4 regions of the Micromonospora sp. NPDC000663 genome follow, and region 2 is predicted to be linked to each of the others. Evidence: riboswitches for the same ligand, from Rfam matches in the RefSeq annotation. Region 2 holds a riboswitch; each other region holds the start of a gene.
What was found. A riboswitch is a leader RNA that binds a small molecule or an ion and turns the genes downstream of it on or off. The one in region 2 is predicted to bind cyclic di-AMP.

Region 1: another riboswitch for cyclic di-AMP. It lies ahead of ACFY1S_RS07550 (C39 family peptidase); the one in region 2 lies ahead of ACFY1S_RS00215 (coiled-coil domain-containing protein).
Region 3: another riboswitch for cyclic di-AMP. It lies ahead of ACFY1S_RS14260 (NlpC/P60 family protein); the one in region 2 lies ahead of ACFY1S_RS00215 (coiled-coil domain-containing protein).
Region 4: another riboswitch for cyclic di-AMP. It lies ahead of ACFY1S_RS22720 (transglycosylase family protein); the one in region 2 lies ahead of ACFY1S_RS00215 (coiled-coil domain-containing protein).

The regions. Positions count from the first base shown of each region.
Region 1 covers NZ_JBIAYR010000001.1:1,587,595-1,589,774, reverse strand. Annotated here, with positions in the region: gene ACFY1S_RS07555 (hypothetical protein) at 1-339, shown strand, start outside; gene ACFY1S_RS07550 (C39 family peptidase) at 412-1,260, opposite strand; cyclic di-AMP (ydaO/yuaA leader) riboswitch at 1,489-1,630, opposite strand; gene ACFY1S_RS07545 (hypothetical protein) at 1,933-2,180, opposite strand, start outside.
Region 2 covers NZ_JBIAYR010000001.1:44,943-47,122, forward strand. Annotated here, with positions in the region: gene ACFY1S_RS00210 (carbonic anhydrase) at 1-8, shown strand, start outside; gene ACFY1S_RS00215 (coiled-coil domain-containing protein) at 65-1,084, opposite strand; cyclic di-AMP (ydaO/yuaA leader) riboswitch at 1,089-1,219, opposite strand; gene ACFY1S_RS00220 (YibE/F family protein) at 1,386-2,180, opposite strand, start outside.
Region 3 covers NZ_JBIAYR010000003.1:423,849-426,028, forward strand. Annotated here, with positions in the region: gene dcd (dCTP deaminase) at 1-49, shown strand, start outside; gene ACFY1S_RS14260 (NlpC/P60 family protein) at 110-1,150, opposite strand; cyclic di-AMP (ydaO/yuaA leader) riboswitch at 1,164-1,299, opposite strand; gene ACFY1S_RS14265 (N-acetylmuramoyl-L-alanine amidase) at 1,534-2,180, shown strand, end outside.
Region 4 covers NZ_JBIAYR010000007.1:93,226-95,405, forward strand. Annotated here, with positions in the region: gene ACFY1S_RS22715 (hypothetical protein) at 20-379, shown strand; gene ACFY1S_RS22720 (transglycosylase family protein) at 481-1,155, opposite strand; cyclic di-AMP (ydaO/yuaA leader) riboswitch at 1,153-1,323, opposite strand; gene ACFY1S_RS22725 (ThuA domain-containing protein) at 1,478-2,131, opposite strand.

The DNA.
Region 1 (2,180 bases), 1.5 Mb from region 2:
GCGACCATGCACCTGCCGCAGGAGAACCGGCAGAACGCGTGCGCCGGCGACGGCGACCGGGGCATCGCCAACAGCGGCATCCACCTGGGCGCGGACGCGACGAGCCTGTTGAACGCCTCCACGATCCGGATCGTGGGGATCGACGCGAACCGCACCGGCATCGCGGCCAGCACGCTGAGCGGCTACGGCATGACCGGCTACGGCTCGGCCGCCACCAGCGGGTCCAGCAAGATCGACTATCTGTTCGTGAAGGGCACCGTACGGCCGTCCAGCATCGGGCACACGGTCAGCGGGACGAAGTCGAACCACCTCGCGCTGTACGGCTTCATCGACTACTGACCACGACACGAAGACGCCGCGGGCGCCGACCCCTCGTGGGGGACGGCGCCCGCGGCGGTCCATCCGCCTGGGTCAGGCGGAGTAGCCCCGGGTGGCGATCCAGTTGGCCAGGTCGATCGTGGTGATCCAGTACGACGCGTCGGCCGCGTTCGCCGAGTCGGCGATCCGCACGGTCCGGCCGTTGTCCCGGTAACCCACCACGGCGATGTAGTGCCCACCGCCGTAGGAGTGCCAGCCGCCGTTGGTGTCGACGGCGTCGCCGGCGACGTTGGCCACCACGCCACGGCCGTCGGTGATGGCCTTGACGACGTCGGCCTGGAGCTGGTCCATCTGGGCCGGGCTCGGGGCGCCCGCGAACATCCGGGTCCGGTACGGGGAACCCTTCACCTCGGCGTTGAGCACGCGGGTGGTGTCGAGGGCCGAGTTGGTGCCCATCTCGGTGGTGCCCAGTTCGGCGGCGAGTTCGTTCTGGGTGCGGTCGATGCCGCTGGCGCTGAGCGCGTTGCGGGTGGCCGCCGGACCGCAGTTGTAGTACGTGTTCTGCGCCTCGTAGTCGTAGTCGAGCACCTTCGTCGCGGGCGGCTTCGGCGGTGTCGGCTTACGGGTGAGGTCCGGGTTGCCGCTGGCCTTCGCGACGGGTGACGTAGCGCTGGCGGCCGGGGCGGCGCTGCTCGGCGCGGCGCTGGCCGAGGGGGACGCGACGCGCGCCTGGCCACGGGAGGCGGCCAGGTCGCTGCGCATCTCGGCGACGGTGGTCGCGCTGTGCTGGCCGGCCGGGGCATCGTCGGTGTCGGTGAGCAGGACACCGGAGGTGGCCGCGAGCGCGAGGGCCGCGGCGGAGGCGGCGACGATCTGGTACGGACGTTCGGTGGTGAGACGGCGGAGCTGACGCTTCAGGGTGTGCTTCACGGGGTCCTCCACGGTTCGGGGGGAGAGCGGCACACCGGGGCCGAGCCGGTATCCGGGCAGGCGCCAGCGCGCGAACCCGTGGTCCGCGGATGGTGAACCGCTCAAGGGAACGCCCGGCGCTGCCGGGCGGGAAGGGCGATGACCCGGGGGGTCAGCTCACCGGACGGATGAGCGGGGGCACCGCCGCGCCGTGGAGGCGTGGGAACAAGCAAGGGGTGGAGAGGTGCTGCACGAGGATGGAACTCCTTCCGACACCGCCTACCGGGTTAGCTGACGGATTCGGGCGGGAAGATCGCCCTACCGCGGGCCGTGGCTCGCGGATTCACCCCGGACTTACTGGTGGGTCCCCGGTTCGTTGATCACGATTGAGCGGGTCGGCGCGGCGTCGCCTCTTGCGATCGGTAACCGCACCGGACGGGACGACACTACTGGCCGGTGCGTACGCCTGCCAAGCCGCGTCCACCTGCGTAAACATCATTCTGGCCGACAATTTCTGCGCGTATTGCCGATGACGTGACTCGATGGGACAACCGGTTACGGCGACGCCTGTGGTCGACAACCGGACAGGCCGTCGACAACGACGTCGGATTCGCGCGAACAACGGGCCCGATCGCGCCGAGCGCCCGATTTCCCGGGCCCGTGACCGGGCTCACGTCACAGATCGGGCTCAACCGACGCGCTGGCTCACCCGACGCGTGCCGGGCGCCAGCGGGCCACCGCGGCCTGACGTACCGCACCGGTCGCCGCCCGGCGGGCCGGCGCCGGGCCGGGCCGCAGTCGGGCCGCGGCCGCGTACGCCTCCTCGGCGAGGGTGCGGGCCGACTCGGCGGCCAGTTCCGCGTCCCGCCAGGCCGACCGTTCCCGCTCGGCGGCGACCCGGTAGTCGGCAAGCCTCGCGCCCCTGATCGCCCGGGCGAGCAGCACCTCCTGCT
Region 2 (2,180 bases):
CCGCCTGACGCGACGAGGGCCGCCCCGCGGTGCGGGACGGCCCTCGATCAGCTGAGCGGGTGGGTCAGAGCATCGACATGTGGACGTGGTCGGTGTGGTTCGACGGTCCGCTGTACGACTTCCAGCCGGTCGCCGGGAACCAGATCTGCCGGTTCCAGATCACGTAGTAGATGCCGAGGCGGTCGGCGTTGCGGATGAGGAACGCGGCGACGTTGTTGCCGTACGTGCGGGTGTCCTCGTTGTGCCACGGGCTGAAGCCGCTCTTCTGCAACGACCAGTCGCAGGCGCGGCCCTTCGGGTGCTCGTACGGTCCACCGTTGCGGTGGCAGCCCACGAACCGGGTGTACCCTGCCCGCCTGACCTCCTTGTACGCGTGCAGCGTGCGCGGCGTGACGCAGCCGGAGGTGGTCGGGTCGTCCTCGCTGCACGACTGCGCCTTCCAGTCGCCGTCGTCGGTGCGCCCCGGGCCGATCCGGGCGACCGGCGACGTGGCGTCCACCAGGCCGCCGGTGAAGCCCTTCCCGCCGACGAGGGCGAGCGCCTTGTCCGCGTCGCGCTTCTCCTTCGCCATCAGGGCTGTCTGCTTCTGCTGCTCCCGTACCTCCACGTCCAGGGCCACCTTCGCCTGTTCGGCGCGGGCCTTCACCGCGTTGACCTCGGAGAGCTTCTTCTCGTTGACCATGTTCATCTCGTCGAGCGCGGCGGCCCTCCGGACGAACGAGTCGGGCGCGTCGCTCTCCAGCAGCATCGCGATCGCGCCGATCCGGCCGGTCCGGTACGACTGGGCGGCGATCTGACCGACCTGCGGAGCCAGGGCGTCCAGCTCGGCCTTGGCGCGCTCCACCTCCGCCGCCAGCTCCGCCTGCCGCCTCTTGGACTTGTCCAGTTGGGACTTGGCCGCCAGGTAGTCCCGGTTGGTCTTCTCGATGACGTCGTTGAGCAGCTTCGGCTCGCCGTCCTCCTCGTGCCCGGACGGCGTTGGCGTCGTCGGGGCGGCGTACGCCGGGAGGGGTCCGGCGAGCACGGTCAGTGCGGCGAGCACGGCCACCACGGGCGTCAACCAGCGGCGTAGGGGTGCCGTCACGATGTTCCCTTCCGTCGACCGCCGACCGGGTTAGCTGACGGGTTCGGGGCGGAAGTGGCCCCTACCGCTGACGCGGATTCACCCCACGTACCTGGGTTCCCGGCTCGCCGGTTGGCGATTGGGCGGTGGCACCGCAGGCGCCGATTCGCGCCTTCGGCGGTGACCGGCAGCGAGGTTACCCGAGAGTCGACCCCCTGAGCTACGTCCCGATGCCGACTAAAAGCGTCATTTCGCCATGGCGTTGAGTGACCAGTGATGCGGTTCTCAGGCCGGATGCCCGATCTGGTCACGCTGAGGAGTGTCACCATGCCGTATCCGTGCTCCTGTTCGGCTCTGGCCACCGGGTGGTGGCGGTGGGCGGGGGTGTCGTCCGCGTCCGGTCCGGCCCGTCCACCGGGACCGTTCGCGGGGAGCTCAGTGCGGCCAGGGCCTCCGCCCGGTCCGGCTGGGGCCGGGGGACGGGGACGTCGTCGGCCGGCTCGGCGCTCGACCGTCCGGCGGCGGTCACCACCGCGGCCAGCCCGGTGGTCAGCGGCACGGCGGCGATGAGGCCGAGGGTGGCCACTGCGCTGCGGACGATCTCCTGCGCCAGGAACTCGCTGGTGAGGATCTGTCCGAGGGGGCGCGTGTCGGCGGTGAGCAGGAGCAGCAGGGGCAACGAGGCGCCCGCGTACGCCAGCACGATCGTGTTGACCGTGGAGGCGATGTGCGCCCGGCCGACCCGGGTGGCAGCCCGGTAGAGCTGCAACCGGGTCAGCCCCGGGTTGGCGTTCGCCAGTTCGGTGACGGTGGCCGCCTGGGTGACCGTCACGTCGTCGAGCACCCCGAGCGAGCCGATGATGATCCCGGCGAGCAGCAGGCCGTGCAGGTCCACGTCGGCCTGGAACATCGACAGCGTGGTGGCGTCCTCGCTGCCGAAACCGGTGAGGTGGGTGGCGGCGGTGGCGATGGTGGCGAGCACGCCGGTGAGGACCAGGCTGCCCAGGGTGCCGAGGACAGCTACCGAGGTCTGCGCGGTCACCCCGTGCGTCAGGTAGAGCACCACGAACATGATCAGGGCGGCACCGACCACCGCGACGACAAGCGGTGACCGGCC
Region 3 (2,180 bases), on a different contig from region 2:
GACGCCCAGCCGGGCCTGGCAGCACTGGCGCACCTGGCCGACCCGCTGAGGCAAGAACGACGAGGGCCCGCCGCGAACGGATCGCGACGGGCCCTTCGGTCACCTCTGATCAGCCGGGGCGGCCGTAGCTGTGGATCGGGCCGTCGTCGACCTTCTTCATCTTGACCGGCTGACCGGCCTGGGAGGCGTGCACCACCCAGCCGTTGCCGACGTACATGCCGACGTGGTGGATGTCGCTGTAGTAGAAGACCAGGTCACCGGCGCGCAGATCGGCCCGGCTGACGTTCTTCGTGACCCGACTCTGCGCGGCGGCGTTGTGCGGCAGGCTCACGCCGGCCTTCGCCCACGCGGCGAGCATCAGCCCGGAGCAGTCGTACGAGTTCGGGCCCTCGGCGCCCCACACGTAGGGCTTGCCGATCTGCGCGCAGGCGAACTTCACTGCCGTGCCGGCGGCACCGCCGGGGTAGCTCGCCGGGCAGGGCGCGGGACGCAGCGGGCCGCCGCCCCCGTTGCCGTACACCTTGAGGCGCAGCTTCTGGAGGCGGTCGATCTCCTCGTTGATCTGCTTCTTCTTCGCCGCCAGCTGGGCCTCGGTGCGCGTCAGCTGGGACACCATCTCGTCGAGCGGAGCCTTCTTCGCAGCCAGCTCGTCGCGCAGGTCGGCCACCTCGCGGACGTCCTGCTGCTGGTTGTGCGCGAAACGATCGAGCATTTCGAGCTGCCCGACGACCTCGCTCGGCGACCGGCTGCCCAGCACGGCGTTGACGGTGGAGACGTTCTCGCCCTTGTACGCGCGTACGGCCAAGGCGCTGACCTTGTCCATCGCCGCGTCGACCTGACGCTCCAGCGGGGCGATCTGGGCGGCCAACGCGTCGGCCTGCTTGCGCTTGGCGGCAAGGTCGATCCGGGTGGCGTTGTGCCGTTCGATGATCGGTTCGAGTTTGTTCCAGTCGGCGTCGATCTGGCGTTCGATCTCGGCGACGGACGGGTCGGCGTGGGCCGCGGTGGCGCTGCCGGTCAGGACGACGGCGACGCCGACCAGTGCGGCGAGAGCTGTGGTGAAGCGGGACCAGCGTGGGCGCGGCACGATCGCCGTCGGGCCGGCTGCTGCCGGCCGCTCGGACGACGGCCGCGGGGCATGGAGTGCCACCGGGGTTCCGTTCTCCTTCTTCCTGACCGCCTACCGGGTTAGCTGACGGGTTCGGGCGGGAAGTTGGCGCCCTACCGCAGTGGCTGCGGATTCACCCCGGGGGACGTGGGTCCCCGGTTCGCTCGGAAACGACTCGGCGGTGTCGGTCCGTTACCGCCCGGGCTGGGCGGACCTGCTGTCGGGCCGACAAATGACCAGAGTAGAGACGCCCGTTACCGATCCGCAACCCGCGCGGCCGTGACACTCCGTACCGATTGGAGAGAGTCACGGGGCGTACGCGAAGATTTCTTTCCGATGACTTCGACAGATGGAAAGGTATTGACGCGGGCTTCGGGCGGCGCGAAGGTGACCTCACCTTCATCCGCGCAAATCTGGAGGGTTCGATGCACCGTCCAACCCTGTCCGCCGGCCGGCTCGCCCTGCTCGCCGCCGCCGTGGTCGCCGCCTCGACCGCGATACCGCCACCCGCCGGCGCCGCAGCGGCGCCCGCCCCCGACCGCCAGCAGCAGTACGCCGCCGCGGCGACTGAGTACGGCGTGCCGACCACCGTGCTGCTCGGTGTCTCCTACCTGGAGTCCCGCTGGGACAGCAACGCCGGCACACCGAGCACCAGCGGCGGCTACGGCCCGATGCACCTGACCGACGCCCGCCATGTGGCCGCCCTGCCCGCACGCGGCCACCACGACACCGGCACCGAGGACCCGCGCGGCGACGACTCCCGACCCGCGCTGGCACCCGCGACCCCACCCGCCGAGGACCCCGCGCCGCCCCCGGCCGCGTTGCAGACCGTGGACGCCGCCGCCGCGCTGACCGGCGCCGCACCCGAGTCGCTGCGTACCGACCCGAACGCCAACATCCGTGGCGGCGCGGCGCTGCTCGCGTCGTACCAGCGGGAGTTGGGTGCCCCGGTCGGAGCCGGCACCGACCCGGCCACCTGGTACGGCGCGGTGGCCCGCTACGCCGGCGCGGACAGCGCCGACGCCGCGGCGGCCTTCGCCGACGAGGTCTTCACCACGATCAGCGCCGGCGA
Region 4 (2,180 bases), on a different contig from region 2:
CTGACGAGGGGGACCCACGATGTCCGACGACACCAGCAACCGACCGAGCCGTCGCGTCGAGCGTCCGCACGACGTGACCGACCCGCTGCTCTGGCAGCTCGCGGTCGACGTGCTGAGCGCCCACGAGCCGGACGACGAGGGGCACTGCCGCAATCTCCAGTGCGCCGGCCAGGGGTGGCCGTGCGAGGCCCGCACCGGCGCCGAGCACTCGCTGCGGCTGGCCCGCGGCGAGTCCACCTCGGTCGAGATGACTGTCGACGAGGTACGGGACGAGAGCCGCCCCGGCTGGCCCGGCGGGACCGCGCCGCGCTGGGGCCGCAACGCCGGGCCGCTGCCCGCGCAACAGCGGGAGCAGAAGGCATCCGCCACCGCGGCCTGACCGCGACCCGCGTCGTCACACACGAACGCTCGGCCGGTGACCCGGCCGTGCGTCGTGCGTCGTGCGTCGTGCGTCGTGCGTCGTGCGTCGTGCGTCGTGCGTCAGAGGCTGAGCCGCTGACCCGGGAAGATCAGACCCGGGTCGGCGCCGATCAGCTGCCGGTTGCGCTCGTACAGCGCCTGCCAGCCGCCGGTCGAGCGCTGGCGGTCGGCGATCTCCGACAGGGTGTCGCCCGGCTTGACGGTGTACGTCTCGCCGCCCGCCGCGGGCGCGGTGCGCTCGTGGTCGCGCGTCGCCGGCTTCTCGCCGCGCGACGGCCTGGGCTTCGAGGTCGACTCCGTCGACTTGGCCGACTCCGTCGACTTGGTTGACTTGGTCGACTTCGTCGACTTGCTGGCGGAGCCGCCCGACGAGCCGCCCTTCTTGCCGCAGGTCGGCCAGGCGCCGATGCCCTGCCCGTCGAGCACCTTCTCGGCGACGGCGATCTGCTCGCCGCGGCTGGCCAGGTCGGCGCGTGCGGCGTACTTCTTGCCGCCGTAACCGGCCCAGGTGCTCTGCGAGAACTGCAACCCACCGTAGTAGCCGTTACCGGTGTTGGTCTTCCAGTTGCCGCCGGACTCGCACTTGGCGATCGCGTCCCAGTTGACGCCGGCCTGCGCCGGGGCGGCCGGGCCGAAGAGGGCGACAGCACCGGTGACCGCGCCGACGGCAAGGGTGCCGACGGCGAGGCGGCGGGTGGTGACCCGTCGATGACGGGGCGTGTGAACAGACGTCATGAATATCCTCCACGCCGGCGAGGTGAGCTGTCGGGTTCGGGCCGAGGAGCCCGGCCGCGCGGTGGCGGCTTCACCCCGAGGTGCGTGCACCGGAAAACCTGGTTCCCCCGCTCCTGCCCGGTGGACTGGGTTCCGACGACCGGGGGCAGGATTTGGCGTTGCCGGCCGTGGTGTCCGCAGTGGCGAACCCGACCGACGTTAGGCACGGTCGGTGACGAACGCCCACTCGCTGTGAAGTTCTTCACCGGGCAGCGCTCCGCGTTGCGCCCACCGGTTGCGGGCCTCGCGACACTGTGCAGTGACCACGATGGACCGTTTGCGATCAGCGCTCGGGGCGGAGCCAGGCGACGATTCGACGCAGCAGCTCGACGTGGCCTGGCGACTCGTACGACCGGCCGTCGTGGCCGAGGGCGCTGTAGACGATCCGGCTGTCCCCTGCCGTGCGGGCCCAGACGAGCGGGTGGAAGACGCCGCCCTCCCGGTACCCGTAGAGCGGCTCGATGTGGACGCCGTCGACCCGTTCCAGGTCGGTGTAGCGCTCGTCGAAGACCTCGATGTCGCCGAGCCCCTCGGTGATCGGATGCGCGACGGCGGTCCGCCGGATGAGACTGGAACCGATCGGCGGATGGAACGAACGGCCGTGTTCCCAGGCGGCGCCGATGGTGGCACGCCAGCTCGGCACCCGGGGGAACGCGAGGGTCGCGCTGTGGACGGCGAGCAGATTGCCGCCGCCGGCCAGGAAGCCGTCGAGAACGAGCCCGAAGAGCGCGTCGTCGGGGACCGGGGAGGACCGGTCGGCGCTCGCGTTCACCACCAGCAGTCGGGCACCGTCGAGCGCGGTCGCGAGCCGGTCGACGGACGTCACGACGGCGGCACCACCGATGATGTCCGCGAGGATGGCGCTGGTCTCCGGCAACGGGTGCCAGCGGTCGCCGTGCGGCCCCTGGCCGCTGAAGATCACGGTGCCGACAGGCACGGGCCCTCCCGGAATCGACGTTCGGGCAGCGGTCAGGGTCGAGTACCGG